DNA from 4 places in the Paenibacillus sp. FSL W7-1332 genome. Region 4 is predicted to be linked to each of the others. Evidence: predicted binding sites of a transcription regulator. Region 4 holds the regulator's gene; each other region holds the start of a gene.
What was found. The regulator Rex, encoded in region 4, represses fermentation and respiration genes when NADH is low (regulators of the CRP and FNR family bind a similar motif). The targets are predictions, from matches to a motif close to TTGTGAAATATTTCACAA.

Region 1 (7,841 bases), 160 kb from region 4:
AGTGCCGGACAAAATTTACTTTGAAAAAGCTTCGACGCAGTATCTTGCGAAAATGCCGGAAATCACCCGTGTCGCTATCGTTACCGACCCCATGATGGTGAAGCTGGGTTATGTGGAGCGGGTAGAGCACTATCTGCGTCAGCGCAGAGTGCCGGTAGCCATCGAAGTCTTCTCGGAGGTTGAGCCGGATCCTTCGACAACGACCGTAGAACGCGGAACGGAAATGCTTGCAAGATTCCAGCCGGACTGCATCATCGCCCTCGGCGGCGGATCGCCAATGGATGCAGCGAAAGCCATGTGGCTGTTCTATGAATATCCGGATACGGATTTTAACAATCTGAAGCAAAAATTCATGGATATCCGCAAGCGGGTCTATAAATATCCGAAGCTAGGACGGAAAGCGAAGTTCGTTGCCATTCCAACAACGTCGGGAACGGGCTCGGAAGTAACTTCGTTTGCCGTCATCACGGACAAAGGGCTGGGGAATACCAAGTACCCGCTGGCTGATTATGAGCTGACACCGGATGTGGCGATTATCGATCCGGAATTCGTTTACACGCTGCCTAAAACGGCGGTAGCCGATACCGGCATGGACGTTCTGACACATGCAATTGAAGCCTACGTATCGGTGATGGCCAGCGATTATACGGATGGGCTTGCCATCAAGGCCATACAGCTGGTGTTCCAGTATCTTGAGCAGTCGGCGCTTACCGGCGACAAACTTGCCCGCGAAAAAATGCATAATGCTTCGACGCTTGCCGGCATGGCTTTTGCGAATGCGTTCCTTGGCATCAACCACAGTCTTGCGCATAAGTGGGGCGGACAGTATCATACGGCACACGGACGCACCAATGCGATCCTGATGCCTCACGTCATCCGTTACAACGCGAAGAAGCCAACGAAATTCGCTGCATGGCCTAAATACACCCACTTTGTGGCTGATGAGAGATATGCTGAAATCGCGCGGATTCTCGGACTGCCGGCAAGAACGACGGAAGAGGGCGTAAACAGTCTGATTGGCGCAATCCGGGAGCTGAACAGCAAGCTCGGGATCGAGGAATCGTTCCAGCAGCTTGGCATCGACCCTAAAGATTTCGAGAAAAATGTTGAGCATTTGGCGGACCGGGCTTTTGAAGACCAGTGTACAACGAGCAATCCGAAGCTGCCGCTGGTAACGGAGCTCGCAGAAGTTTACCGCAACGCATTTTACGGCCGGTTCTAGACAAGATAGACTCTAAACGCTGATCGTGAAGATCCATGAAGATTTTGAGGTAAGGCATGCAAAACTAGACTCAGAGTGATAAAAGTCACGGGAAAAGATAAGTTTGTGATTATTATCACAGATGCAGGAGATCAACAGGACTACAATAAAGATGTAGAAGGAAGCTGAATCTCAGATCTTTGATATAGAAGCTTGAAGGCACAAGGCGGGGTAGTGGCACCATTGATCGTGAAAATAATCACATTAAAGATCTGAGATAGATCAAGGTGTGGCCCCGCCTGTCCTTGCAAGCCCCAGCAAATCTAGGAGGGATTCAATATGTCGGTGATTGAAAAAGAAGCAGGCTGGAAAGGTTTTAAATCAGGTAAATGGACCAAGCGGATTGACGTTAATGATTTTATTGCAGAGAACATTACTCCCTATTATGGCTCTGATGAATTTTTGGCTGGACCCACGGATAACACCAAAGCGCTGTGGGATATCGTATCGGATTTAACCAAGAAGGAAAGGGAGAATGGCGGGGTTCTGGATGTGGATGTCCATACACCATCAACCATCACCTCCCATCAACCCGGCTATTTGGATAAGGATAAGGAACAGATTGTCGGCGTTCAGACCGACGAGCCGTTCAAACGCTCCATCCAGCCTTTCGGCGGAATCCGGATGATGATTGATGCGTGCAACGCATACGGCTTTGAAATGCCGCAGGCGGTTGTGGACATCTTTAACGGCATACGCAAAACGCATAACCAAGGTGTGTTTGATGCCTATACTCCTGAGATGAGAGCAGCGCGCAAGGCCGGGATTATTACGGGTCTTCCCGATGCGTATGGCCGTGGACGTATCATCGGTGACTATCGCAGAGTATCGTTATACGGCGTGGACGCGCTGATCCAGGACAAATTGAGAGAACTCGCCGAGCTTGAAGTGGATGCGATGGATGAGCCGGTCATCCGTTTGCGGGAAGAATTGTCTGAACAAATGCGGGCGCTCAAGGAACTGAAGGAAATGGCGGCTATGCATGGTTATGACATTTCCAAACCTGCGAATACGGCGAAGGAAGCATTCCAGTGGCTGTATTTCGGTTACTTGGCCGCTATCAAGGAGCAGAATGGCGCTGCGATGTCTCTTGGCCGGGTATCCTCTTTCCTTGATATTTATATTCAACGGGATCTGGCTGAAGGCAAGCTGACGGAAGAAACAGCCCAGGAACTGGTCGACCATTTCGTAATGAAACTTCGGATCGTGAAATTCCTGCGTACACCGGATTATAACGAGCTGTTCAGCGGGGATCCGACGTGGGTAACGGAATCCATCGGCGGTATGTCGGTAAACGGTGAGACGAGAGTGACCAAGAACAGCTTCCGTTTCCTGCACACCCTGTACAATTTGGGACCTGCTCCGGAACCGAACTTAACGGTGCTATGGTCGGAGAAGCTGCCGGAAGCCTTCAAAAAATATTGTTCGAAAGTTTCGATCGAAACCAGCTCGATTCAATACGAGAACGATGATCTTATGCGCCCGATCTACGGAGACGATTACGGCATCGCCTGCTGCGTATCCGCAATGCGCATCGGAAAGCAGATGCAGTTCTTCGGAGCCAGAGCAAACCTCGCCAAAGCGCTGCTCTATGCGATTAACGGCGGTAGAGATGAGAAATCCGGCGCCCAGGTTGGACCGGAATATCCGGCCATCACCGCGGAAGTTCTGAGTTATGATGAAGTCATGAAGCGGTTCAAGCCGATGATGGAATGGCTTGCGAAGCTCTACATGAATACGCTCAATGTGATCCATTACATGCATGACAAATACAGCTATGAACGGATCGAGATGGCGCTTCACGACCGGGATATCCTGCGCACGATGGCATGCGGCATTGCAGGCCTGTCCGTAGCAGCGGATTCACTGAGCGCGATTAAATATGCGAAGGTGAAGCCGGTACGCAACGAGCAAGGGATTGCGGTGGATTTTGAAATCGAGGGCGAGTTCCCTTGCTATGGCAATAATGATGATCGAGTGGATAGCATCGCTGTTGAGCTGGTCGAGGCCTTCATGAGCATGATTCGCAAGCACAAGGCATACCGTGATGCCATGCCAACGCAATCGGTGCTCACGATTACGTCGAACGTTGTATACGGCAAGAAGACAGGAACCACGCCGGATGGACGTAAGGCAGGCGAGCCGTTTGCGCCGGGCGCGAATCCAATGCACGGACGCGATAAGAAGGGAGCTCTCGCTTCGCTGACCTCCGTGGCCAAGCTGCCATACGAGGACAGTCTCGACGGCATCTCGAATACGTTCTCGATCGTACCGAAAGCTCTTGGCAAGGAAAGTGATATCCGTGTGAACAACCTGGTTGCGATGCTGGACGGTTACTTTGGCAGCAAAGCGCACCATCTGAACGTCAACGTATTTGACCGGGAGCAGCTGATGGATGCGATGGAGCATCCGGAGAATTATCCGCAGTTGACGATCCGGGTATCCGGTTATGCGGTCAACTTCGTCAAACTGACGCGCGAACAGCAGCTTGACGTTATCAACCGTACGTTCCACGGATCGATGTAAGGATGGAAGACTACCATAGCGGATACGGAAAGGATGACGCACCATGCTAAAAGGTCATGTACACTCCATAGAAACGTTCGGAACGGTGGACGGTCCGGGTATCCGCTTTGTGCTCTTCATGCAGGGCTGCCTCTTGAAGTGTCAATACTGCCATAATCCGGATACCTGGGGACTGCATGAAGGACGCGAGATGACGGTAGATGACGTATTGGCAGAGATTGAGCCTTATCTGAGCTACTACCGTTCATCGGGCGGCGGGTTAACGGTCTCCGGCGGTGAGCCGACATTGCAGTATCCTTTTGTCACGGAGCTGTTCAAGGAAGTGAAGCGACGCTGGAATTTGCATACGACGCTGGACAGCAACGGCTATAATGAACCGGAGAAAATATCGGAATTGCTGGAGCATACCGACTTGGTGCTGCTGGATCTGAAGCATATCAACGACGAGAAGCATATCAAGCTCACCGGGAAGTCCAATGAACGGACGTTGAAGACCGCCCGCTGGCTGTCCGAACATGGTCGGAACATGTGGGTCCGGCACGTATATGTGCCGGGCATCCATGACAGCGAAGAAGACTTGATTGAGTTAGGTCAATTTATTCGGACGCTGCACGGCGTCGAGAAATTCGAAATTTTGCCATATCATCAGATGGGCGTGTATAAATGGAAGGAACTCGGCATGGCTTATCCATTAGAGGGCGTTCCTTCGCCATCCGAAGAGGAAGTGGCACGCGCTTACCGGTTGATTGGCGAAATACCCGAGAATATAGAGACTGTCTAGTAATGATTTCAGCTGCATAATACTAAACATAATATGTTATGATTAATGACAATAACCTTTCCTATTAATGGAAGGGTTATTGTTTTTTGTAGAGGATTTTATCCCTTGGATAGAAAAATGTCGACCTATCGAAATATGCAATCGCTTTCTATAATGAAGATGTAAGGAAAGTGCCTATCAAATATACAAACACTTCGGGAGGGTCAAGACAATGAAGAAAAAGGGTCTGGCATTATTAATGTCGCTTCTGTTCGTCTCATCCACGCTTTTGTCTGCGTGCGGCGGCGGTGACAAGGCAGCAGAGAAGCCGTCAGGTGGTTCGGAAGGAACGGTAAGCAATGAGCCGTTTGAAATCACCATCCGCCATACGCAAGTAGGTGAATCCAAGAAGTTCCGTCTCGCATTGCTGAACGATGTGGTCAGTAAGACCGAAGAGGCGGTGCCCGGACTGAAAATCAAGCTGGACGCTGTAGACTCTGAAGTGAACCGTAAAGAGAAGCTGAGAGGCGAGATGGCAGCCGGTAAGCCGCCGGAAGTGTTCGATGTGTTCGGCAGCCCCGATGCAGGCGTATATTCCAAAGAAGGCTTGATGCTCGATTTGACTCCGATTTTGGATGAGCTGGGCATTAAAGACAAATTTACGACGCTAGACCCGTTCACACATGATGGCAAGATCTACGGATTGCCGATTGGCGGTTCCATCGAAGGTATTTTCTATAACAAGGACTACTTCACGCAAAAAGGGCTGAGCGTTCCAAAAACATTGGCTGAATTAGAGCAAATTGCCGAAACCATCAAAGCCGACGGCAAGATTCCGTTCGCGCAATCCTCCAAGGATGCTTGGATTCCGCTCATGACCACGAATAACTTGTGGAGCTATTACGCGGGGCCAGAGGTTACTTACGGCTTTAAGACCGGAGAAACGAAATGGACGGATCCGAAAGTCGTTGAAGGTGTGAAGAAGCACCAAGAATGGGTTGAGAAAGGGTACTTCAAAAAAGGCGAGCTCGGATTCGAATATGCGGACATGAGAAACCAAATGATTACCGGCGAAGCCATCATGATGATGGACGGATCGTGGGCGAACTCCGTATTTAGAGATCCGGCTCAAGCGGGTGACATGGTAGGCAAGGTCGGATACTTCAACCTGCCTCCGGTTAATGAAGGCGACCCAGTCATAGTCATGCAGGACGCAAACAACGGATATGGATTCTCGGCAGCGGTTGCGGAAGATCCTCGTAAACTTCAGGCGGTTAAAGAGTTCATCAAAAATATGTGGACAGATGAAATGCAGCTTCGCGGACTGAAAGAAGACGGTGTACTGCCGGCGATGAAGATGGATCTGGCCACCATGAACTCCACTTCGGACGACCCGCTTATGCAAGACATTTTCAAAGGCGTAAGTGAGATCAACAAATCCTTCCCTGCCTTTGATGCACTTGTTCAAGCAGACGTGAACACCGCACTGAGCATGGGAATTCAGCAAGTCATCGGCGGCGAGCTTGATGCCGAGAAGATGCTCGAGAATGTGCAGGCAGCGCAAGAAGCGGCCAATGCTTCAGAGGAATAACTACAATCCTAGACGGAAGGGCACCACCCGCTGCGGTACATGGGGGTGCCCTTTCGCCTAAACAACATCAGACATAAATACGGAGGTTACCATGAACAAAGCGCTGAGAAATCCTCTGATTTACATCGTTTTTGTGCTGCCGGCATTCTTGCTGTTTCTGGCTTTTTTCATATACCCGATCTTTACTGCATTTGACAACAGCTTTACGAGCTGGAACGGCATCTCCAAAGATGTGAAGTATATTGGGTTCGATAACTATGTAACAGCCTTGAATGACGATGCTTTTTGGAAAGCTGTCAGGAACAACGTTTATTTCATTCTCTTTTCCTGTTTGATCCAGGTTCCGACGATCATTATCTTTTCCCTGTTAATCGCAAACGTGAAGCGTTTGAAGGGGCTTTATAAAACGGCGGTTTTCGCGCCGTCCATCATGTCGACGGCTGTCATCGGCATTTTATGGGGATTCATTTACAATCCGGACTTTGGTCTGATGAATGAGATTTTAGGGCTGGTTGGCATTGAACCCATCTATTGGTTATCGGATCGCAAATGGGCCATGATTGCCATCCTGATCACAAACGCGTGGCAATGGACCGGCTTTTACATCGTGATGGTGCTTGCCGCAATTTTATCCATACCGAAGGAGCTTGATGAGGCTGCGGCAATCGATGGAGCGACAGGCGTCCAAAGAGCAACCAAAATCACGCTTCCCTTAATTATGCCAATTATCTCTGTTGTGATCATGCTGTCGATCGCGGGAGCTATGAAAGCGGCGGACATTATTCTGGTTATGACCAAGGGTGGGCCGGCCGGCTCAACCGACGTTATGGCGACATATATGATTCGATATGCAATTACGAGCTTCAAGCATGGCTTTGGCAATTCGATCGCCGTGCTGATCTTCCTCTTTACGATTATTGTAACGGTGCTCTACCAGGTGCTGGTCGCAAGACGCAACGAAAGGATTGAATACTGATGAGAGCAATAAAGAAACTGATCCCGCACATTTTTCTGATGGCCTACTTGCTCGTCATACTATATCCATTCCTCTTCGTCCTGTTCTCTTCCGTGAAGGTGGATAACCAGTCCATTGCTACGAACCCATTTGGTTTGCCAAGCACGTTGGTATTTGATAACTATGTGAACGCATGGGTGAGCGCCAAAATTAGCACGTATTTCTGGAACAGCTTATACATCGGCGTGCTGTCAGCCTGCTTGTCGATTCTATTTGCGGCGATGCTGGCTTTTGCCGTGACGCGGATGAGATACAACCGGATCAGCGCGATTGTCTTTCAATGTATTTTGATAGGTATGCTGATTCCAAATAACTCTCTCATGCTGCCGATATATGGCATGATGAGGCAGTTGGATATTTTGAACACGCATATGGCCCTGATTCTGCCGTATGTTGCTAATGCCATCCCATTCTCGGTTATTATACTGGCTGCCTTCATGCGGTCGCTGCCCGGTGAAATCGAAGAAGCCGCGGTTATTGATGGATTGAGGTCCGGAGGGTTGTTTGCTAGAATTATCTTACCTCTGACCGTTCCGGCCATCGTTACCGTATTTATCATCAACTTCCTGGGTAACTGGAACGAATTCTTGCTTGCTAACTATTTCCTATCGAATGATGAACTGAGAACGCTGCCTGTCGGAATGGTCGGATTCAGGGACGCCTACAATATGAACTACGCACAGATGTC
Region 2 (7,841 bases), 170 kb from region 4:
TGTCTTTCCAAACCAAAATAAAGGGAGTGCTCAGCATGCGTGAAGGTTTGATTCCTGCTGTTCTTGGAACTGTGGTTTCTGCTTCGGGTGCCGCTCTGCTTGGCAGCAAGTATAAACTTGCCGCAACCGGTATTCTCGGCTTCGGACTGGCTCATATTGTGCTTGGTGCGATTGACCTGGTGGAACATCGGTAAGGATTGGAAGACAAGATTCATATAGCTGTCCTGTTCAGTCATTGAACTGAAGGGACGGCTTTTTATGTATGTGCCCGACGGGATCCCTCTTTTTTTGTTAGGAGACGTTCCGTGCAGATCCCTCACTTTAACTAGACAAATGAAAGAAGCGGTCAACCGTTTGGTCGACCGCTTCTTTTCGGCTGTATATCAAGTGAGTAAACCCACTTTATGAGCAGCCCCTTTTCTATGATGCCTACTATGCAACCTTCTTTTGCTTGCTCCCTTTTCCCGACGAGATAAACCAATACGCCATCCCCACAAACAATCCGCCGCCAAGAATGTTCCCCAGCGTGACCGGCACCATGTTGCTGATCCAACCGCCGATGGAAATGGTCTCGGGATGCCCCGGCAATATCGTCGCGAGCGTCAGAAGTGTCATATTGGCTACACTATGCTCGTACCCTGTCGCAATGAAGGCAAACAGACACCACCATATTAAGATCAGCTTGGTCGTTTCTCCTTTGGCCCGAATCCCCATCCACAAGGCCAGACAGACAAGCCAGTTACACAAGATGCCTCGGAAGAACAGCTCCATAAACGGATCATTCATTTTCTTGGCGGCAGCCGTGAAGATGAGATGGTCCGGCGGCAGGCCTTTGAACAGGCCGGAAGCATACACCAGATAGCTGAGCAGAATCGCTCCGGCCAGATTGCCGATAAACACGAGCACCCAGTTCTTCAGCGTATCCCCCATTGTCGTTCGACCGGATAATGTGCTTATCGTAAAAAACATATGATTCCCGGTAAACAGCTCTGATCCTGCGAACACCACCAACGTGAGCGCGATCCCGAATGCCGCTCCCATGACGAGGGATTGGAAGGGCGAACCGGCAGCCGCGAGCGGCGCCCCCAACTTAAAGATCAATACAATTCCAATGCCGACATACGCGCCGGCCAGCATAGCCGATACCATATAGCGCAGCAGATTATGATTCATCTGCTCCTTTTTCCCGACGGCGGCATTAACAACGGCTTCCACATCCGTTTTAAACATGGGATACCACCCCTTGATTTCGTCTGTTTAATATGCGAGATCTGGCCTTAAACAGCCACCTCAACCTTCCCGTCCACGGTGCGAATCGGGTATACACGAACCTGGCCTTGATCCGGAGCCTGTACGAGCCCGGTTGAAAGCTCGATCTTCCAATCGTATAACGGATCGTAGATGTAGTGCCCGGATACGATGGCTTCCGAGAGTGGCCCTCCTTTGGGATGCGGGCTTTGATTGTCCAGCGCAAACCATTGATGATCCGAAGTCCGGAAGACGGCAATCTCCCGGTCTCCGAGATGGACCACCCTTCCGAGCTGTGACAGAAAATCATTTTCATTTCCTACCGTAATAAATCTTTCGGTTTCCATAACATGCAGCCTCCACTTCTCTTGTCTATTCCGATCCATACTGCAATAAGCTCTATATGCTCAGGCGGCTAGAGGAAAGCAGGTTCCTCCCTCTTCTATTTGCTGATCACTGGTCTTGCATCCTCGAATAGCGTATAACGCAGCTTCTCGTCGTTCAGCACTTTCTTCCAAGGATCCTCAACTTGCTGCAGGGCAAGCTCGATTCTCTCCACCAGTTCCTTACGCTGCTTCGGATCGTCCAGGATAACGGCTCGGATTTGTTCCAGTCCCAAACGCTCTACCCACTCCGAGGTTCTCTCCAGGTACTTACCGGTTTCACGGTAATACTGCATCAGGGCTCCGCAGATTTCGACCAGCTCTTCATCCGTTTTCACTTTGCAGAACGAATCCGCCAGACGTGCCTTCGTGCCGCCGTTGCCTCCAACGAATATTTCCCATCCACCGTCATTGCCGACGATTCCGATATCTTTCGTGCACGACTCGGCACAGTTTCGCGGACATCCGTTGACCGCCATTTTAAATTTCGCCGGGAAATCCAGTCTTTCGAATTTCTCCTCGAGGAATGCCCCCATGCCCATCGAATCCTGCGTACCGAAACGGCAGAACTGGGATCCTACACAGGTCTTCACGGTCCGCAGCGATTTGGCATATGCATAACCCGACGGCATATCGAGCTCTTCCCAGACGCTCGGTAAGTCTTCCTTCTTAACACCGATGAGGTCCAGACGCTGTCCGCCGGTAACCTTGACAACCTTCACATTATATTTAAGCGATACATCCGCGATTTTCTTCAAATCCTCCGGCGTGGTAACGCCGCCGTACATTCTTGGGACTACCGTATACGTGCCGTCTTTCTGAATGTTGGCGTTCATCCGTTCGTTGACAAAACGGGATTCCCTCTCCTCCTGATGGGTTACCGGGTTCAGCATGGCCAGATAATAATGAATGGCCGGGCGGCATTTCGAGCAGCCTTCCGGGTTGCTGAAGTTCAGAACATGCATGACTTCCTTCGTCGTGGTAAGCCCCTTCGCACGGATTTCGGCGACGATTTCATCCCGATCGAGTGTCGTGCATGGGCATATGCCTTGTTTGCCTGCGGCCTTAAAGCCATCGCCCAATACGCTCTGGAGTATTTGCTCCACGACAGGTTTACAGCCGCCGCACGAGCGGGTAGCACCTGTGCAAGCTTTGATCTCATCCACTGTCGTATGACCTTGGAGAGTAATGGCATCCACGATGGCTTTTTTGGTTACGCCGTTGCATCCGCATACGATCTCATCGTCGGGCATCTTTTCAAGCGAAAATGCCTTGCCGCCTTCTGTCCCTGCACGATCCGTGCCCATGATCGAATCGTAAATCTCATCCGTCATGGCTGTCTTTTTCCGAATCATGGATTGAAGGCTTGCCGAATCGCTCACATCTCCGAACAATATCGCCCCGACAATGATATTGTCGCGAATTAATATTTTCTTATAAGTCTTGCGCCAATCATCTTTCGCGGTGATCACCGCGTGTTCGGCTTGCTCCATGAACTCTCCGGCAGAAAATACATCAACACCGCTGATTTTCAGCTTCGTCGATACAATACTTCCCTCGTAAGGCTGGCCTTCCACGCCGCACAGATGCTTCGCCAGTACCTGTCCCTGTTCGAACAACGGCGCAACCAGGCCGTAGCATGCGCCCCGATGCTCGCAGCATTCGCCAACCGCGTACACATCCGGCCAGGAAGTTTGAAGATAATCATTAACTACGATTCCCCGGTTTACTTCGATTCCGCTCGCTTGGGCGATTCCCGTGTTCGCTCTGATGCCCACTGCCATGACCACCAGGTCGGCTTCAAGCTCATCCCCATCCTTGAACCGGAGTCCCGTGACTCTGGTATCTCCCAATATTTCGGTTGTTTGTTTGCCTAGTAAGAAGTTGATACCCTGCTGTTCAAGCTCCCTTTTCAGCATGCCGGATGCCATCGAATCCAATTGGCTCTCCATCAAATCCTGCATGAGATGAACCACCGTCACCTCCATGCCGAGGCTGACCAATCCCTTGGCAGCTTCCAGACCCAGAAGCCCCCCGCCGATGACTGCCGCTTTCTTGTAGGCCTTAGCGGCCTCCAGCATCTGGGTGCAATCGGCTATGTTACGGAAACCGATAACGCCTTCTTTGTCACTACCCGGTACGGGTAAAATAAAAGGCTTCGAGCCCGTTGCTATCATTACTTTGTCATAAGGCACCGTCAATCCGTTGTCGGCTGTCACGACCTTGCGCTCTCCATCAATGGCTGTTACGGTGACACCCGTATGCAAAGTGATATGGTTATCCTCGTACCATTTCCAATCATTCAATACAATGTCATCCAAGGTTTTGCTGCCTTCCAACACATACGACAGCATAATGCGGTTATAATTCGGATGAGGCTCCTGTCCAATGACGGTGATGTCAAAATTCCCACCCAGTTTAATGATTTGCTCGACCGTGCTAATCCCGGCAATACCGTTGCCAATGACAACTAACTTTTCTCTCTTTATATTGGACATAAGTTTGATTCCTCCCCAACACGTTTATCTAGATCGTGGTATTCCGTTCCTTTCACATAAATTATATCGTCTGACGGCATTATTTATTGTGATATATTTCACATAAATCGTTAAAATTTTAAACAAAAATACCAAATAACCCTGTCCGCGTCGGAACAAGGTTATGATGAGAACACCCTCTATATAATATCGGCTTCCATATAGGCTCGTTCGCCGCTTGGCACTTTTAAATAAGGGCGAATACCCGCAAACCCCTTCGCATCCAGATTTACCCCGGTCATCCAGTTCCCCTCTAATAAGCCGCCATCCGATTGCATAGCGACGGCAGGCGCCTGAATATGCTCCTGATACAGAACGATGCCGGCCTGTATGGTCTTAAAGGCTTTTCCCTGCTCCACCAACGGTACGGCGCTGATATACGTAGGCACAAAGTAATTCGCAATCACATCCAGCTCTTCCCCGTCAAAAAACGGCTCGCTGCCAAGGAAGGGATGCATCATCACGATTTTCTCATAGAGTGACCAGATGATCATCTGCAGAAATCTTCCCGTTCGTCCCCTATTCTGCCCGGTAGCATGAAATCGATCGGTTTCATAACCAATGAACTTCCATCCGCCGGGGGCTTTGACCCATTTCTGAAACATGACTGAAGCACTGGTACCGTTTTGGTTAACGTTTTCTGCAGGTTCCGGGCTTGTTCCAGAAGCAGCTAACCACAGGGAGTCCGGCACATACTGGCTCAGCATCCGCTTGGTTTTCTCAAAAATATGAAGCACTTTTAATGAAGCGTTTTCAAGTTCTGAGATGTCCTCTTGTCCATAATGGAAACGGGAGATATACGTTCGCTTGGTCATGGGCTCGCCTCCTTGATATGCCGCTCTCGTTATTTACATCATATAGCGGCTGCGTCCGCTTGGTGCATGTCCACATATTCTTGCCGTAAATAAACAGGAACCATACTTCCGTTTAGAAAAAAAACCCTGAAATGAGGATATCTCATGCCAGGGTTTAATCATCAAGGGGAGTCTTAAGATGACTCATCTTTCGACCCATTGTTCTGCCCAGGATGCAATTTGCTCCATCACCGGACGAAGTGCTTTGCCTTTTTCAGTCAGTTCATATTCAATACGTACCGGTGTTTCCGGATAGACATGACGAATCAGTATCCCTTCACATTCCAAATCCTTCATCCGCTCGGAGAGCATTTTATCGCTCATGGACGGAATCAAATTCGAAATATCCTTAAAGCGCTTAGGCCCGCTCATCAACGTTTGAATAATCAAACCGTTCCACCGTTTGCCCAGAAAAGAAAATGCAGATTCAAAACGGGGACACATCGTAACATTTGTAACTTCCATATCCCTTCACCTCTTTACGAAGTCACCTTGTTTATAGAAACTCATAAGCTTAATCAAAAAACTAGAAAACTTACGAATTGTAAGTATGTTTCATTTTAGCACATTTCCGAGAAACTGAAAACCACCTAGCCCCTTTTTCCCATAAAATCAGCTTTTATCCCATAAAATACGAGCCAAAATATCCAAATCATTCTGGATCAATGTGGACAATTTCCTATTATACAGTACGGCCGCTGGATGGAACAGAGGGAATATCTTATAGGTTTCCTCCGAAAACATATAGCCTGCACTTGGATTCTCCGGATCTGCTGCTTGCTGGACCGGGCCCTCCATCAGTTTGCCGTGCAGCGATGTCACCGTTTCATGGCTTCCGATTAACCGGTGCAGTGCCGTATTTCCCATGGGTGCGATAATGTGCGGGCGAACCCATCGGATCTCTTCATCAAGCAAAGGTGCATGGGCCCATATTTCCGCCTTCGTCGGCGTGCGATTAGAACGGCTGATGACGCTCTCGCCCGTGGATCTCACGATTAGCTTTTCCTTATAGGGCCTGCTTCTCAAGGCACTGGTAATATACACTTGCTCCCGGGTCAGGAACAGACGTTCCAGGTAGGCATTCATCTCTTGCCCAGCCTGCCCTACAAAAGGTAAACCTTCCAGAACTTCATGGGCGCCGGGTGCTTCCCCAATAAACATAATCTTGGCGAAGCGGACTCCTCTCCCCAGCAGGAAGCCCTCTACGGGTTGATGGACAAGCTTGGCCTGGCATATGGCGATGATTGCGGGATCTACAGGTGCGCTTTGTACTTCATTCATGTGTACAGCCCCCCTTCTTGTATATCATACAATACCCCATACTTAGGTATATTCTATCCCTAGCCGGCAAAAACATTTCGGTGAACATTCACCGCCAACGATAAAACGAGCCGCTCAAGGGCTCCCCCTGAACGACTCGTTAACGCATGACTTCTTAATAAACGCTCGTAAACTTAGACTAAAACGGGAAGCGCGCGAACCGGCTGACTGTTGCCAAAGGTTTGCTTGCCTGCCGTGGAATAAGCCCAGTTAATCGCATTGGTGATCACTTTCAGCACTTCGGGGTTGTAGTAGGTTGGATAGGTCTCATGCCCCGGACGGAAATAGAAAATGTTCCCATGACCACGCTTGAACGTGCAACCGCTGCGGAATACTTCGCCGCCTTCGAAATTGCTGACAAATACCAGTTCGTCTGGGGCTGGAATATCGAAGAACTCGCCGTACATTTCCTCGTGCTCGATGATGATCGGGCCTGTAATTCCTGCCGCAATCGGATGTGTCGGATTTACACTCCAAATAATTTCCTGTTCTCCTGCTTCGCGCCACTTCAAATCACAGCTCGTGCCCATCAAAGCTTTGAACGGCTTGGAAAAATGTCCGGAATGAAGAACGATCAGACCCATGCCATCCTGCACGCGTTTTACGACCTTGCTTACGATTTCATCACTTACCTGGTCATGAGCCATATGCCCCCACCACAACAGCACATCGGTTGAATCCAGTACATCGTCCGTCAATCCATGCTCCGGCTGATCGAGCGTTGCCGTTCTGATAACGAAATCCGGATTTTGCAGACCCTCCGCCAAAACTGTGTGAATCCCTGCTGGATAAACGTTCCGAACCTCATCATGGATTTTCTCGTGTACGAATTCATTCCAAATGGTTACGTTAAGCATCTTGCTGTTCCCCCTAATTGCTTATTCGGTTGTTACTCTAAGCTGTTAGACCCACCACATTTCTCCGAGCGGCTCTTCGATCAGCACTTGCTGAAGATTTTGCACCGCTTTGGAGAAGCCTTCTTCAATCGACATCAATCCATCTTCATGTTCAATGCTTACGACATAATCATATCCAACCAGACGAAGGGCACTCATCATATCCGCCCATTCCTTCACGTCATGCCCATAGCCTACGCTGCGGAACTGCCAAGCGCGATCCAGCATGTTGGCATAAGACTGCATATCGGTCAGACCGTGCTTGTTCACGTTGATCGGGTCAATGCTTGTATCCTTCGCGTGGAAGTGGTGGATTGCCCCTTCGCGGCCCAAAATTTGAATCGCTTGAACAGGGTCGATCCCTTGCCACCACATATGACTCGGATCCAGGTTGGCACCGATCACTTCGCCTGCGGCTTCACGTAAACGGAGCAGCGTGCCAGGCGTATGAACGGAGAAGCCGCCGTGCAATTCCAAACCAATCTTCACATTGCGGTCTGCAGCAAATTTACCCCATTCGGTCCAGTAAGGAATGACCTTGTTATCCCACTGCCAGGTCAGTATCTCTTGGTAGTCGTTAGGCCAAGGCGCAACCGGCCAGTT
Region 3 (7,841 bases), 1.4 Mb from region 4:
GTTGTGATATAAGCGCAGCCGGTATGGAATAAAGTAACGACATGGCCTTCAATCCCTTTGAAAAAGAGCTCCAGCGCCGGGAAAATACCGCAGCCCGGGCAGGCTCCGTGACCGGAAGCAAACCGTTTCGGTTTCGCGGCAAGCGCCCGCATCGGCGGTACTTTAACGGATAGTTTACTTGTCTCTTCATCCACCTTTACGGTGATCAGGCCAGATTTAAAGCTGTCTCCATTCATCGGGGCAATGACCGGCTGCAGTCTTTGCTCCTCAGCTCCCGGTGTTTGGCCGTAATAATCAAACGGCACTTTGGCATAACCGAGCTCCATAGCCTCGATCGTCAAGGCAAAAAAAGCTTCCGCATCATCCGCGTAATAGTCTTTCCCGCCAAGTCCAAATATGCGGGACAGCACAATAGGCTGCGGACCACGGATTTCCTGCAGGGCCGCTTTGACCTCATGGGTCAGATTGGCCCCGTGTGCACCATAAGAATCGGCACGTTCGCCAACCAGCAGCGCTTTGACACCTGTCAGCGCCTCGCGGATTTCTCTTGCCGGGAACGGACGGAGAATATTCGGGCTGATTATGCCCGCTTTAATTCCTTTCGCCCGCAGCCGATCCACGACGTCTTTGGAGGATTCAGCCGCCGAATTGAGCAGGAATAAAGCCACCTCTGCGTCTTCCATGCGATACAGATCAAGCGGCGAATAGGATCTTCCGGATAAAGCTGCGTATTCCTCTGCCACTTCCTTGAATACCTTGCCCGCACGGTACATGGCGTTTGACTGTTGGTAGTGGTTGTTCATCAAATCGTCGCCGTTCATATAAGCCCCAACAACGATCGGGTTGTTCTCGTCCAGTACATGTGGATATTCAGGTGCCATTTCCCCTACAAACGCCTGAACGATTTCCCGGTTCGTAAATATGTGTACCCGGCGTTTCTGGTGCGATGTAAAAAATCCGTCATAAGCTACAATGACCGGCAGGCGTACGTCTTCATGTTCGGCGATACGCAGCGCCATGATATTCATGTCATACACGGCCTGCGGTGAACGGGCGGTCAAAATCACCCAGCCGGTATTCAGGCCGTAGTAAAGATCCGAATGGTCACCGCGAATATCCAGCGGTCCGCTAACCGCACGCGTCACCAGATTCATGACCATCGGGAAACGTGTGCCCGCCTGCACAGGAAGCTGTTCGATCATATACAGGAAACCGTTCGCGCTGGTAGCATTGAACACCCGTGCTCCGGCTGCGGCCGCACCGTAGCAAATCCCCGCCGATCCATGTTCACCGTCAGCTGGAATCAGCTTGATGTCATGTTCGCCGCGTGTACGCATCATGTCAAGATATTGGGCGATTTCCGTAGAAGGTGTAATCGGAAAATAACCCATAATGTGATAGTTAATCTGGGCAGCCGCCATGGCAGCCATTTCGTTGCCCGATTCGAAGACTGCCGTTTGAGCAGCCGCCGGCTTGTTCTCCGTTGTTGTTTCTTGAATTTGCATATTCATGATCGGACTCCCTCCGCGGTTATATAGGGAAATGATTGCGGCACACGGTGCTGCTCCGCATAATGCGGCTCTTCTAACATGGCAGCTAAAGCGGTGGTCGGACAAGCTTCGATACACTTCAAGCAGCCTTTGCAATACTGATAATCGATACCTCTCATAAACATCTGCATATTCCCGCGCTTATCCGGTTTCTTCTCCCACACGATGCAGAAATCCGGACATACCGTATCGCAGGCGGCACAGTGAATGCAGTCCTCGATCTTGTACTCTGGCAAATATCCCTGCCGGGAGCTGCTAAGATCCTTCAGGACACTGTTCGCCGTAACGTTCAGAATCCCGCCCAGCTCCTGCGTTTCATATCCAAGCATCGGCTGCGGTCTTGCGAAGGAAATTTTGTCTATAAGCTCTGAGCCATTTCCCAAGGAAAGGAACTGAACTTCGTTATATCCTCTGTCAAAAGTCCGCACATTCGGTTCCACGAGGTGGGGCAGCTTTTTCTCAAATGTTGTGCGGATCACCTGCCGCATATCGTCCGGGTTTAGGAAGCTACAAATCCGGAACAAAGCCCCCAGCATGGCCGTATTCACTTTGGTTTTTTCCTCAACGGAAATCTTCAGCGCATCAACTACGGCCAGCGTTCCCTGCGTCATGTTCAGATCAACGGCCACTTCGGATAGGGCTCGCGCCGTATTCACAAGCACCGTTCCATCGGGCTGTAATCCGCTTATGACATCGATCGTCTTATACAATGCTTCATGAAATACACCGACGACATGCGGCTGCTCAATGGGACTGTGATCGCGGATTTCCACCTGGGGATCGCAGAACCTTACGAAACTCTTCACGGGCGACCCTTTTTTCTCCGAACCATAGCTGGAAAAATTCGAACCGTTAAGTCCGGAGCCGGTCACCCCGGCTTCGGCCAGCATTTTTCCCGCCAGATTGGCGCCAAGCCCGCCGATGGATTCGAGACGAATCTCGAAAAATCCCAGTTCATTCTTTTGAGGTAAAATCGACATGTTCTCTCCTCATTTCTTCTTAGGTCATTAATTCCAGTTTAAAAGAAGAAGAGGACCGGGTTTGTGATTATACTCACAACTTAAAAAAATTGTGATTCCAATCACTATGTCGGTTGTGGGAGCGAAGTATACTGTCTTCAACAGTCCAATTGCGAGGCAATTTTATACTGACCTTTAGGCAAAAAATCACGAAATTGGAGGAGAAAATAATGAATAACAACGCCCAAGAGACCTTAGAGCATCAGCCGTCCATGTTCTGCTTTCAATGTCAGGAAGCATCCAAGGGAACAGGCTGCACCATTGTCGGAGTATGCGGCAAACCGCATGATGTGGCAAACCTGCAGGATTTGCTGATTTATCTGTTAAAAGGTATCTCTTTTCTCAGTCTGGATGTCCGGCTGCCGGAGGAGCTTGAACAGCGCGTATCACTGTTTATGATGGACTCCTTGTTTGCAACGATTACGAACGCCAACTTTGACCGCGAGGTTTTTGTGGGAAGAATCCGGGAAGCGATCGAGCTCCGCGGCGAGGTGCGCACCTATTATAACGAACAATATCCGGAAGGAACCGCCAATCTCCCTGATGCTGCCGTCTGGCAGGCGGATAACGAAGCTGCTTTTGATGAAAAAGCACGTACGGTGGGTGTCCTCTCGACCCGCAATGAAGACATCCGCTCGCTGCGCGAATTGATTACTTACGGCTTGAAGGGGATGGCTGCTTATACGTACCACGCGCTTCATCTGGAGAAGGATGATCACGAATTAAACCGTTTTATGCGCCGCGCACTTGCCGCCACCCTTGACGACAGCCTTGAAGTGCAGGATCTGGTAACTCTGACGATGGAAACCGGTAAATACGGCGTAAACGCCATGGCGATGCTGGATGAAGCGAACACCTCGGTTTACGGAAATCCGGAAATTACGAAGGTCAATATCGGGGTAAGAAACCGGCCCGGCATTCTCATCAGCGGCCATGATCTGAAGGATTTGGAGGAGCTGCTGAAGCAGACGGAAGGAACCGGCGTGGACGTGTACACGCACAGTGAAATGCTGCCTGCCCACTATTATCCGGCCTTCAAGAAATATGAGCATTTTGTAGGCAATTACGGGAATGCGTGGTGGAAGCAGAATAGCGAATTCGCAGCTTTTAACGGCCCGATATTAATGACGACCAACTGTATCGTTCCACCGAAAGACAGTTATAAGGACCGTATCTATACAACAGGCAACACAGGGTTTCCGGGTGTCCGCCATATTCCGGAAGGAACAGACGGTGCTCCCAAAGACTTCTCCCTACTAATCGAGCAAGCGAAAGGATGCCCGGCTCCAACGGAACTTGAAACAGGTGAGATCATCGGCGGTTTCGCTCATGCCGCTGTGATGAACGTGGCCGATCAAGTCGTCGATGCCGTGAAATCCGGGGCGATCCGCCGTTTCTTCGTCATGGCCGGCTGCGATGGACGGATGAAATCCCGCAACTATTACACCGACTTCGCGGCTGAGCTTCCAACAGACACGGTCATTCTAACGGCAGGCTGTGCCAAATACAAATACAATAAACTGGATCTAGGCGAAATCGGCGGTATTCCTCGGGTCCTGGACGCTGGTCAATGCAATGATTCTTACTCCCTCGTCGTGATTGCATTGAAGCTGAAGGAAGTATTCGGCCTTGAGGATATTAATGATTTGCCGATTTCCTACAACATTGCCTGGTATGAGCAAAAAGCGGTGATCGTGCTGCTTGCCCTGCTGTATCTTGGCGTTAAAAATATTCATCTGGGCCCTACGCTCCCTGCATTCCTGTCGCCTAACGTTGCCAAAGTCCTCGTGGAAAACTTCGGTATCGGCGGCATTACCAATGTGGAAGATGACATGAAGATGTTCCTTGGCGCCTAATTAGTAGTCGAAGAAAACCTGATAAAGAAAAAAAGGGCATGGGTTATGCAAGCAATGATCTGCTTGGTAACTCATGCCCTTTCAAATTAAATAAGCCGCTCCCACTCAACAAGGAAATCCTTCCACGTCGCTATTTTTCAATTTACCTATCAATGTAACCCCTTAATTCTTACCACCATAGCCCTTGTAAGTAGCGTAAACGGCATCTGCATATTGATCTGCCAGGATAGGACGGCCATAAGAATCCGTAGCTCCCGGATACCAGTTATCTCCACCGTTGTAGTGTAATAATCCGTTGTAGATATTTCCAAACTTCGTAATCTTCTCATTTAAAATTAACGCACCCAGATATACCTGATCTTGTTCACTGCTATGATTATACGCACGGCCAAATTTTGAGCTGAATTGAGATAAATACGCATTGCGTGTGTTTGGTTCTACCTGCATCAATCCGTCGCCGGCCGATGGACTACCTGGTAATCCTGCGCCAAAGCTGCTTTCCTTTTTGATAACAGCACTTAACAATAAAGCAAAATCTCCGCCTTTCCCATAGGCATTGTCCGCATTCATGACATATGTCCATATATGGCTTGGAACCTCGGCAGGCTTAGTTACTGTAGGAGGTGGTGAACCCGTATAAATCTTGACCGATGACATTTTGTCATTGATCGTGCTGCCAACCCAGGAAGAATCTGAAGTAAAGGTCCACTTGGTTCCTCCAAAATTATCATTCTCATATACTTCAACCGTCCAACCGCTTGGAACCTTAAGAGACGACATCCAGTCATTCGGAATTCCGTTTGCGTTCAACTGAGACAGTGTATAATTGCCTATCCCGAGTGTCACTGCTTTTCCTCCATAGTTTATATCTGCATAGAATGTTACTCCGTTCGTTGTCGGTGGAGTGGTTGGTGGCGTAGTTCCACCGCTTCCGCCTTTCTGCCATAAAGCAGGAACATTGGACGGTTCCCAACCTACGAGAGAAGTATGTGCCTGAAGACAGGTATAAGTGCTTCCACTATAGGTTACTGTGTCATTTACTGCATATGCGGTATTTGGAGCCCATGCTCCTCTAGCGGCTGCGCTCACTGACGGTAAGGCTGCGCAAAATGTGGATAGAAATACTGCTAAAACTACCAAAAGTGATACGGGCTTAAAATGAAACCTTTTATTAGTCATTTTCAAACCTCCTTGTTTCTTTATGTATCTGTAGCGCTCCCATGAGACATGCCACAGGTTTTTGCTGTACTATTATCTTACTTTATTTCCATTTTCTAAATTAATTCCACAAAAACAGAAGAAAGACTATGGAAAAATGAAGGGGGACGGATTCAATAAAAAAACCGAGGAAAAACAGGAGTGGATACCTGAATTTCACCCGGCTTGTAACACAACTTTAGGCTTTAACACGACTTTATAGGCTTTGAGATGACTTTAATTGCGTTCTACACCTAACGCACTAACAATGCGCAGCACTCCACATGGGACGAGTTGACAGTGATAACAAATTACAGGAGCCTATTCGCCCCTGCATATCAAAATTCTCCGTTTTATCAACAATTTAGTCATATGTAGATAGATAGTCCGTTCAATAATTGACGGGGTGTATCAAAATTTAACCCACCTTACCACTACCTATAGACTAGTACCAGTCCCGCGCCAATAACTAATATCATGACGACAACGGGTAATATTGTTAGGGTAATTCCCGCTATCGCCATACCTCTTCCTTTAGAAGATTTTCTTGCAATAATACCTAAGAAAAAACCTACAACACTAAGTATAAAAGCAAAGAGAATTGTGGCCATAGTACCTGTCGAAGGCATGTAGCTGTACTCGGAATCAAAGCCCAACTTTAACATTCCTACTATGAAAAATAATATTCCGAATATACCGAATACTAATGATACTACAGCTTGCCCTAGTCTATCCTTTGGCTGATTCTTCATGGCGGCTTTTGTTGTTTTACTTGTGTTACCGGAAGGACCATCCGCTCCCCCCACTTTATTGATTGCTGTCCTGTTTACTTGAGGACTAGCCGCCCTAGATTTACTGCTAACGGTCCTGTTAGCTTGGGCGGGCGTTGTCCTATTGGGCTGATTGAATGCAGTAGTTCTAGTGTCTTGTTTCACTTCTTTTGACCCCCTTCTGATATGTGTAAGTAGTTATTTAGAACTATTCGACAAAACTTTCCAATATCCTCTTTACAATCGGAGCGACCCCGATAGCAAGACAGGGTATCGTGAAGCGATAATTCGGCAAATAGATGGAGCAGTAGTTGCACGGGAATTTTTGGATAGGCTTTAGTTATAAAACAGAAAGAGCCCAAGGGCTTCGCCTTAGGCTTTCCTGATTAACAGTGCGCAACATTCCATATGCCCTATATTTCCATAGAATTAACTCTGTCGCACGTATTTTCCTGAACCTTTGTACTTATTGGTCTTTGTATTCCAGGTGAATATTCCCTCTGCCAGATCCCAGCCGCCTTCGATTCTGTGGTTCTTCCAGTACTGATGTACTTTACCCTTTGAATCAATGTAAACTCCCTGATCCCCCATTAATTGAAGAGCTTTACTCAAGGTCCCATGCTGAAGTCGATATACATATAGTTGTGTATTTGAGGGGAAATAAGAGAACGTGACAGCCACATGTTTCTCATTCTTCGATACGGTAAACACTTGGATCGTCGGTGGTTCAAAGCCTTCATCACTTATAATGCCAGTATTAATTAAAACAACATGTCCCTTTGCGTTAATCAGATAAAAATTACCTGATTCAGTGAGAATAAACGATTCTTTTTTCTTGTCTTTGTTAATGTCATCGGTTTTGACGATTTTAACCACTTCATTAGGATACTTTTCAGCAAGGATATCCTTCGGTTTCATTGCTGCAGCAGAGACAACATCAGGAAACAACGCCAAACCAAAGGTTCAAACATTCTTACCTGTGTTAATTCCATTCGTATATTTGGTTGCTACCTTTGGCCCCACCTTCTTCACCTGATGTTTTTGATACAGCCATTTGAGATCAAATCGTTTTTTACCATCAACAATGAAATACTTAACTCCACTGACATCTCTCATCTCAAGCTGGATAAACTTGTGCTTATCTTTAATGAAAATTGAATTAATAAAATTCTATCCTTTTCAAATGGTATTGGGAACAACTCACCTGTTTTCTTATCTCTGTTGCTCATTACTTTTGTAAACACAAGTTTTAAATATGTAAATTCAGAATAGGCATCAAAATGAAAATTTCGGTATCTACCGTTCATCTTTACTGAGATTTTCATAATTATTCCCCTTAAATCAATATGACCACGATGTGATGAACTATGTATTAATAATTCGAGACTTGCTAATAAAATCCTGTATTATTTGTTCATTACAACTCATTGCTACATGGCATCCCAGCCA
Region 4 (7,841 bases):
AGGACTTGAACATGGACGTGACCATCGTGCCTTGTCCGATCATTCGCGAAGCTGACGGCCTCGCTTTAAGCTCGCGCAACGTGTATTTGAAGCCGGAAGAGCGGGAACAGGCACTTGTGCTGTCGGGCTCATTACGGACGGCTCAGGAGGCAATCCGGCAGGGACAAGCGACGACGGCAGGAGAGATCCGTGCGTTTCTTCGGGATTATATATCCCGGTCCCCGCTCGCAGACATTGATTATGCAGAATTGCTCACTTTCCCGGAACTTGTTCCTGTGGAAAATTCATATCGCATTGCGGATGAAGGCAGAACCGTCATTATGGCGCTGGCCGTACGATTTGGCCGTACCCGCCTCATTGACAATGCGTTACTTCAACCAAAAGTAGGGGGATCCCATGTTTAGAACAATGATGAAATCCAAAATCCACCGCGCAACGGTGACGGAAGCCAATCTGAACTATGTGGGCAGCATTACCATTGATGAGGATCTGATGGAGGCTGCAGATCTTCTGGAGAATGAAAAAGTTCAAATCGTGAACAATAACAATGGCGCCCGTTTGGAAACGTACGTGATCAAAGGCGAACGCGGCAGCGGCGTGATTTGCCTGAACGGGGCAGCTGCAAGGCTTGTACAGCCTGGCGACAACGTCATCATCATTTCTTACGCCATGATGTCCAAAGAGGAATACGACAATCACACCCCAACGGTCGTGATCGTTGACGAATTAAATAAGCCGGTAAACACGGAATACCGTGAGGTTCACGCCGCGGTTCTCTAAAGGACTCCTAAGAACCAAAATGTGTCGGGACCTTAAAGGGATGAAAAGACCGTCTTCTACAGAAAATGAGTGCAGGTCGACGCACTGATCTCATTTTTCCGCTAAGGGTGGGATGCAGCTATGTTTCAACATGTATTCGCTGAAATGAACAACATGTTAGATGAAATTGTGAAGCATTACCCTTCTGCTCAAGGTCCCCAAAAACAGGCGCTGGTACAAAACTGGAACATGCTTAAAAGCATGAGCGAGGGCATTATCGAGGAATGGCTCCATTTTGAAGAGAAGATGGCCATCTTCCGCGAGAGTGCCGCCTCGCCTCCTGTTTTTCCACCGACCGAAGCGCCTGAATTGCAGCTTGATGCATTTATTCGCGGTCAAGGTTATTACAAGTTGTTGATGTTCCAGCCGGCCATACAGCAGTTTGAGGCGGCCGCCACCGTATTTCCGGATAGCCTTCTGATCAAGCTGTATATTGCGATGTCCCATCTTTATTTGGGGCAAACCATACCGGCATCCGATGTATTGGTGTCCATCCTGCCCCTGGCAGACAACAAAAAGATGCGGGCGATGATTTACAATGCGCTTGGATGCATCGAGGTGTTGAATGGACAGCAAGGGAAGGCCGAGGAGCATTTCGCACTGGCGATTCACAGCGACCCGACGCTTCCTGACCCCATTATCAATTTGGAGGTCTGCAAGCAGAATCGAGGGGAACTCCAGTACGGCAGCCAATTGATCTCTTTGCTGTAAAAATCAAGCCAAAACAAGAAGCGATGTCAGAGCTCATCCTTGAGACTTTGGTATCGCTTTTTGCCGTATGGAGCTAACGGAGGAGAGCGGGGATTTTTTACCCGGAATGTTCAAAACCCGCAACTTCTGGTATGCTGTTAATTAGTCTGGAGGAAAGGGATTTTATCGAAATGAAATTTGCCGTATTGGATTTTGAAACCACGGGCAACCAGTCAGCAGATGAGATCATTCAGGTTGGACTGGCCATCATCGAAGAGGATCGAAGCATCTCCCGCGTATACGGCACCTATGTCAATCCCGGGATTCCGATCCCTCCTTTTATTACCGGTTTGACCGGCATTTCCGACAGTGATGTAGCGGATGCTCCGTCATTGGAAGAAATGATGATGGAACTCGTGCCCATGCTCGACGATGTTGTATTGGTTGGGCACAATGTCGCTTTTGATTTTAACTTTTTGCAAAATGCACTCGATCGCTGCGGCTATTTACCGTTCAGCGGCCGAATTCTAGATACGATGCACTTCTTAAAAATATGTTTTCCCTCGCTTCCTTCTTATCAGCTTGGGATGGTGTCCTCTCATTTCGGCCTGGAGCATGACCGTCCGCATCAGGCGGACAGCGATGCACTTGCCACAGCCTATGCGCTGCTGAAATGCCTGGAGGAGATCGATGAGCTTCCTCTGCTTACCGTGCAGCGGTTAAGCGACCTGTTTGCCGACGAGGACAGCGACTTGGCCTGGTTCTTTGACGGCATCCGTGCCGACAGGGAGCTCCAGGCAGTACAAGCCGGAGACACCCATACGTACTATCGTCAATTTGCCCTGGCCGTTGACGATTGGAACGATATAACGCCTGCCAGGGATGAGACGGAGCCTAATCCCTTGGCTGATGTAAGCTTTGAGCAATACATGAATGATGTCCGTGAACGTCTAAAGGAAACGCTGCCTCATTACGAGAGCAGGGATGCCCAGGACATGATGTTTCAGGAAGTGATGCAGGCACTCGATAACAATAAACATTTATTGATCGAAGCCGGCACGGGAACAGGCAAATCCCTCGGGTATTTGCTGCCGTCGATTTATCAAAGCGTGAAGCAGGAACAGAAGGTTATGGTGAGCACGCATACGATCAACCTTCAAGAACAGCTGCGTGACCGGGATATTCCCCTGCTCACCCAGGTTGTTCCTTTTCCTTTTAAAGCGGCTATTTTCAAGGGAAGAGGCCATTATTTGTGTTTGAGAAAATTTGAACATAAAATAAATAGAAGAGATTTTCATTCCCCGAAGGAAGATGTGATCACCGCAGCGCAAATGCTGGTTTGGTTGACCCAGACGGAGAACGGGGATGATGAGGAGCTGAACCTTGGCGGCCGTGGAGGGGATTTCTGGGAAACCATCTCCAGCGATTCGGATTCCTGCCTGGGCCGTGCCTGCCCATGGTTCCGCAAATGCTATTATCACAGGGCCAAACATGAGGCGGGCATCGCGGATGTTGTCATTACGAACCATTCGAAGCTGTTCACCGACGTGAAAGCGAATCACCAGCTGCTTCCGAGTTATGAGCGTCTCGTCATCGATGAAGCGCATCATCTGGAGGACGTTGCGGGCAAGCACCTAGGCTTGCAGATGAAATATTTTTCGGTTGTCCATACGTTGACCCGTATGTACAAAGACAGCCGAAGCGGTCAGCTTCCGGCTCTTCGCCAGCTGCTGCAAGCGTCGTCCCATGAGAAGGCTGTCGAGTGGTCTTCCATCATCGACCGGATTTATCCGGATCTGATCACCGTCAAAGAGAATTGGGACCGGCTCAGCGACCAATTGTTCGGACTGCTTCCGGAGCGCGGAGACGCGACTCCGGGGGATGCCGGTCAATTCTCGCTTCGCTTATCGCCGCTGAAGAAGCCGAAGGATTGGAATTCGCTGGCCGAGCTGGAGCATCAAATTCATCTGACGCTGGGCGATGTCGTTCGCAAGGGTGACAAGCTGATTGCCGAAATGAAGGAAGATTTGGACGACTACAGCGCGGACAGTCTGTTAACAGACCTATCGGGTCTATTTAAGGACCTGGCGGCACACCGCGAGGACCTGAGGACCTTCATGTCCCTGAACGATGAGGGCACGGTATACTGGATGGAGGCGAACGGCAACTTCCGCGGCAAATCGCTGCAGCTTTATGCGGTGCCTGTCGACGTCAGCACCCACTTAAAGGAATTGTTTTTTGACAAAAAACAAAGCGTGATCCTGACATCGGCGACCTTGTCGGTGGACAAATCGTTTCAGTTCATGATCGAGAACTTGGGTCTTCAGGAAGCGGCAGATAACGGCAACCTGAACACGGTCCTGCTGCCGTCCCCGTTTAATTACAGGGAGCAGGCTCTCCTTGTTGTGCCGCGCGATTTTCCGAGCGTGAAGGGCTCGGTCGGGGATGCACTCTTTGTGAATACACTTGTGCAATCATTAGCTGATACGGCCATCGCAACGCATGGTCGCATGCTTGTCCTGTTCACCTCGTACCGCATGCTGCGTCAGGTGCATGAGCCCTTGAAGGAGGCGCTGGGATCCAGCGATATTACGGTACTGGGACAAGGGATGGACGGAACCAGCCGTACCAAGTTAATCCGGAGATTCCAGGATAGCAGCGCTTCGGTTCTGCTGGGCACCAGCTCCTTCTGGGAAGGAGTAGATATACCCGGTGAGGCGCTCACCTGCCTTGCCATCGTCCGGCTGCCGTTCCAGCCGCCGAATCACCCTCTGGTCGAAGCCAAGAGCGAGCTTCTGCAGCAGCAGAAGAAGAACCCGTTCATGAAGCTTTCGGTTCCGCAAGCGGTCATTCGCTTCAAACAGGGATTTGGCCGACTGGTACGGACCGCGCAGGATAAGGGGATTGTCATCGTTTACGATACTCGGGTCATTGAATCCTATTACGGGAAGTATTTCTTATATTCCTTGCCTGGACCGAAGATGGAGCACATGCCGACAGAGGGGATCGTTCCCCGAATTTCGAAATGGCTGCAGGAAGAGGCAGGCATAGGGAACCAAGCTGAATAAAGTGAAACCATGAACGAGCACAAACAAATGTAGATATTAACCTATTATTAGGGGGAGCATGCATGAAATCGGAAAAAATTTCGGAAGCCGTGGTCCGCAGATTACCTGTATACTTGCGCTATTTGAATGAGCTTCAGAAAAGGGAGGTCTCCACGGTTTCCTCCCAGGAACTGGGGCAGAAACTGGACCTCAATCCTGCTCAAATTCGTAAGGACCTAGCGTATTTCGGTGATTTTGGACGGAAAGGGATCGGATATGACGTATCTTATCTGATCGAGAAAATTCGCCAGATTCTAAAGCTGGACCAGAAGATCAATGTCGCATTGATTGGGGCCGGTAATCTTGGACATGCATTATCGAATTACAATGCATTTCTGAAGGACAATATGAAGATTGTGGCGGTTTTCGATTCGTATTCTCCCAAAGTTGGTATGAAAATTAACAATTTGGTCGTACAGCCGATGGAGGAACTGGAGAAGACGGTTCATGAGTACGGCATTCGTATCGGGATTATCACCGTTCCGGATTTTGAGGCGCAGAATGTAGCGAATCAACTTATCGCGGCAGGCATCGAGGCTATCCTGAATTTTGCGCCGACCATCCTGAAAGCTCCACCCCATATCCGGATCCATACGGCAGATTTTACTACGGATTTGCAGAGTTTGGCCTATTATTTGGATAACGGCAAGGAGGATGCAGCACATGACGACAACGAAGTGGATGGTTAAAAACGGAACGTTTGCGGTACTAGAGGAAGGCAGATCCGTGTTACGTGGATATATGGTCGTGGAGAACGACCGGATCACTTACCTGGGTGAAGAAGAGCCGACTGTCCAAGAGGGAACAGAAATCATCGACGGAACCCATCTGTTTTTCCTGCCTGGATTGGTGAATACGCACGGACATGCGGCCATGTCGCTTCTTCGCGGGTATGGCGACGATCTGGCACTGCAAGTATGGCTTCAGGAAAAAATGTGGCCGATGGAAGCCAAATTCACGGCCGACGATGTATACTGGGGAACCTCGCTCTCCGTGCTGGAGATGATTAAAGGCGGAACCACGACATTTGTGGATATGTATGATCATATGGATCAGGTTGCAAAGGTAGTAGAGGACTCAGGCATGCGCGGCGTTCTGACGCGCGGTGTCATCGGATTATGTCCGCCTGAGGTGCAGCAGCAGAAGCTGGAAGAGGCGGTTGCATTCGCGAAAGACTGGCATGGTCAGGCTGACGGTAGAATTACGACGATGATCTCACCGCATGCACCCTATACGTGCCCGCCGGATTTCATCGAAAAATTCGTGCAAGCGTCACATGATTTGAATCTGCCTTTGCATACGCATATGTCCGAAACGGAAACGGAAGTAGCTCAGAACGTAAATGACTACGGACTTCGCCCTGTTGCCCATCTAGAGAAGCTTGGCATGTTCTCCCGTCCAACGCTGCTTGCGCATGCCGTCCATCTGACCGATGAAGAAATCGAAATTCTGGCCAAACATCAAGTTATGGTTTCGCATAATCCAGGCAGCAATTTGAAGCTTGCCAGCGGCATCGCTCGCGTGCCTGCACTGCTGAAAGCCGGGGTCACCGTGTCTTTGGGTACCGATGGACCTGCCAGCAATAATAATCTGGATATGTTTGAAGAGATGCGGCTCGCCGCACTGATCCATAAAGGAGTAAGCGGGGATCCAACCGCAATTCCAGCATCCGAAGCGCTTCGGATGGGTACAGAATATGGAGCCAAGTCAGCCTTCCTTACGGATATTGGTACGCTTGCGGTAGGCATGAAGGCAGATATGATCGCACTGAACACGGATCAGGCGCACTTCCTTCCGAAGACGGATTACATTTCTCATGCTATCTACTCCGCCAGTGCGAAGGATGTAGAGCATGTATGGGTTGACGGCAAGCAGGTAGTGAAGAATGGCGCGAGTCTCACTCTCGATGAGGAACGTATCCGCCGGGAAGCGCAGCGTGCCTTTGAGCGTCTTACAACCCTCTAGGGAATAATCAAGGGGAGCGAGGAAGACGGATTTGAAGAAAAAAACGAAGTGGATATTGCTGAGTGTATCCGGCGTGCTGCTGTTACTGCTTGGTTTACAGCTCTATTATTCATATGTGATGAAAGATGCTTGGAATGAAGAAAGAATGGCAATTGCTGCCGCCAAACAGCATGGCCAATTGGTTACGTCCGGGAAGACCTATAAATCGGTGTGGGGCGAGGACAATAACTATTGGGTGATAAGCGGGAAGGATCAGGACAATCAAGATCGTATGGTATGGGTGAAATTTACGGATGACAACGTACCTGTTGAAGGTGCCGACGCTGTCCAATCCGTTTTGTTGAATACGGGGTTGTCAGAAGACCAGATGCGGGAGCAGATTTATAACGAATTGCCTGGCGCAGAAATTAAGCGGCTGCTGCCTGGAATGTATGAGGGCGAGTATGCCTGGCAGCTGCAGTATGAACACAACGGTCAGCGCGGTTATCGGTTTTATCGTTTTCAAGACGGTAACACCATCGGTAATGACATTATTCTTCCAAATCAATAAATAAGAAGTAGAGAGGGGCCCTTTAATATTCGCGGGTTCCTCTCTTATTTTCTCTATAATTGTAAGCGTATTCAGAAATAATATGGAAAAACTGTTCTAAATATTTTCACAGACATGCATGAAAAAGTATATAAGATGTGATATACTCATACTTGTACAAAATGAGCATATAAACTACATGCATCCCTATATATCGTTGTTATATGTATTATTGTATTGCAACATGATAGACAAAATTTCATACAGAAATGAAGGAGGAACTTCATGAAACTACGCATTGTACCTATCGTGCTGACTGTCGTGATCTCAGCATCGGTTCTCTTTGGCGGATGGTTTCTGTATCGGCAGATGGCTTTGCAAAATCCGCTGGCCAATGTTGTGTCACAATATGACGGCGTTAAGGATTCACATATAGATATTAAACAGAATACCGTTACTTTGAATCTTGATTTGGCTCCGGATACAAATTTGCAAGGCTTAGTCCAGCATATTAAGAAGGAAGGCAAGTCTGTGATTGGCAATCGGGAATTGAAAATCCAGGTGGAGGATCATTCCTCGGAAGCACTGGATCAATGGTGGGAGAAGGCGATGCTGTCAGTCGCTGAAGCGATGGATAATAAGCAGTATACCGATATTCAATCATCGCTCGAGCAGCTTGCTGCCCAGTCTCCGAATCTGAAAGCAAAAGCAACGATTGATGACACCAACGT

Region 1: the regulator Rex is predicted to act here: its motif matches at 1,449-1,466, upstream of pflB (formate C-acetyltransferase).
Region 2: the regulator Rex is predicted to act here: its motif matches at 4,216-4,233, upstream of nirB (nitrite reductase large subunit NirB).
Region 3: the regulator Rex is predicted to act here: its motif matches at 2,592-2,609, upstream of hcp (hydroxylamine reductase).

The regions. Positions count from the first base shown of each region.
Region 1 covers NZ_CP150209.1:2,523,008-2,530,848, forward strand. Annotated here, with positions in the region: gene adhE (bifunctional acetaldehyde-CoA/alcohol dehydrogenase) at 1-1,222, shown strand, start outside; gene pflB (formate C-acetyltransferase) at 1,541-3,787, shown strand; gene pflA (pyruvate formate-lyase-activating protein) at 3,831-4,568, shown strand; gene MKX98_RS11055 (extracellular solute-binding protein) at 4,780-6,138, shown strand; gene MKX98_RS11060 (sugar ABC transporter permease) at 6,230-7,114, shown strand; gene MKX98_RS11065 (carbohydrate ABC transporter permease) at 7,114-7,841, shown strand, end outside.
Region 2 covers NZ_CP150209.1:2,512,733-2,520,573, reverse strand. Annotated here, with positions in the region: gene MKX98_RS11030 (asparagine synthase) at 36-194, shown strand; gene MKX98_RS11025 (formate/nitrite transporter family protein) at 433-1,230, opposite strand; gene nirD (nitrite reductase small subunit NirD) at 1,278-1,595, opposite strand; gene nirB (nitrite reductase large subunit NirB) at 1,691-4,129, opposite strand; gene MKX98_RS11010 (hypothetical protein) at 4,309-4,983, opposite strand; gene MKX98_RS11005 (helix-turn-helix domain-containing protein) at 5,167-5,487, opposite strand; gene MKX98_RS11000 (uracil-DNA glycosylase) at 5,635-6,303, opposite strand; gene MKX98_RS10995 (ThuA domain-containing protein) at 6,477-7,199, opposite strand; gene MKX98_RS10990 (sugar phosphate isomerase/epimerase) at 7,245-7,841, opposite strand, start outside.
Region 3 covers NZ_CP150209.1:1,247,681-1,255,521, reverse strand. Annotated here, with positions in the region: gene MKX98_RS05385 (thiamine pyrophosphate-dependent enzyme) at 1-1,505, opposite strand, end outside; gene MKX98_RS05380 (2-oxoacid:acceptor oxidoreductase family protein) at 1,508-2,530, opposite strand; gene hcp (hydroxylamine reductase) at 2,740-4,425, shown strand; gene MKX98_RS05370 (carbohydrate-binding protein) at 4,588-5,604, opposite strand; gene MKX98_RS05365 (DUF4190 domain-containing protein) at 6,057-6,557, opposite strand; gene MKX98_RS05360 (hypothetical protein) at 6,822-7,346, opposite strand; gene MKX98_RS05355 (hypothetical protein) at 7,505-7,717, opposite strand.
Region 4 covers NZ_CP150209.1:2,684,298-2,692,138, forward strand. Annotated here, with positions in the region: gene panC (pantoate--beta-alanine ligase) at 1-404, shown strand, start outside; gene panD (aspartate 1-decarboxylase) at 397-780, shown strand; gene MKX98_RS11920 (hypothetical protein) at 925-1,530, shown strand; gene dinG (ATP-dependent DNA helicase DinG) at 1,701-4,577, shown strand; gene MKX98_RS11930 (redox-sensing transcriptional repressor Rex) at 4,640-5,305, shown strand; gene MKX98_RS11935 (amidohydrolase) at 5,280-6,581, shown strand; gene MKX98_RS11940 (DUF5590 domain-containing protein) at 6,613-7,131, shown strand; gene MKX98_RS11945 (hypothetical protein) at 7,396-7,841, shown strand, end outside.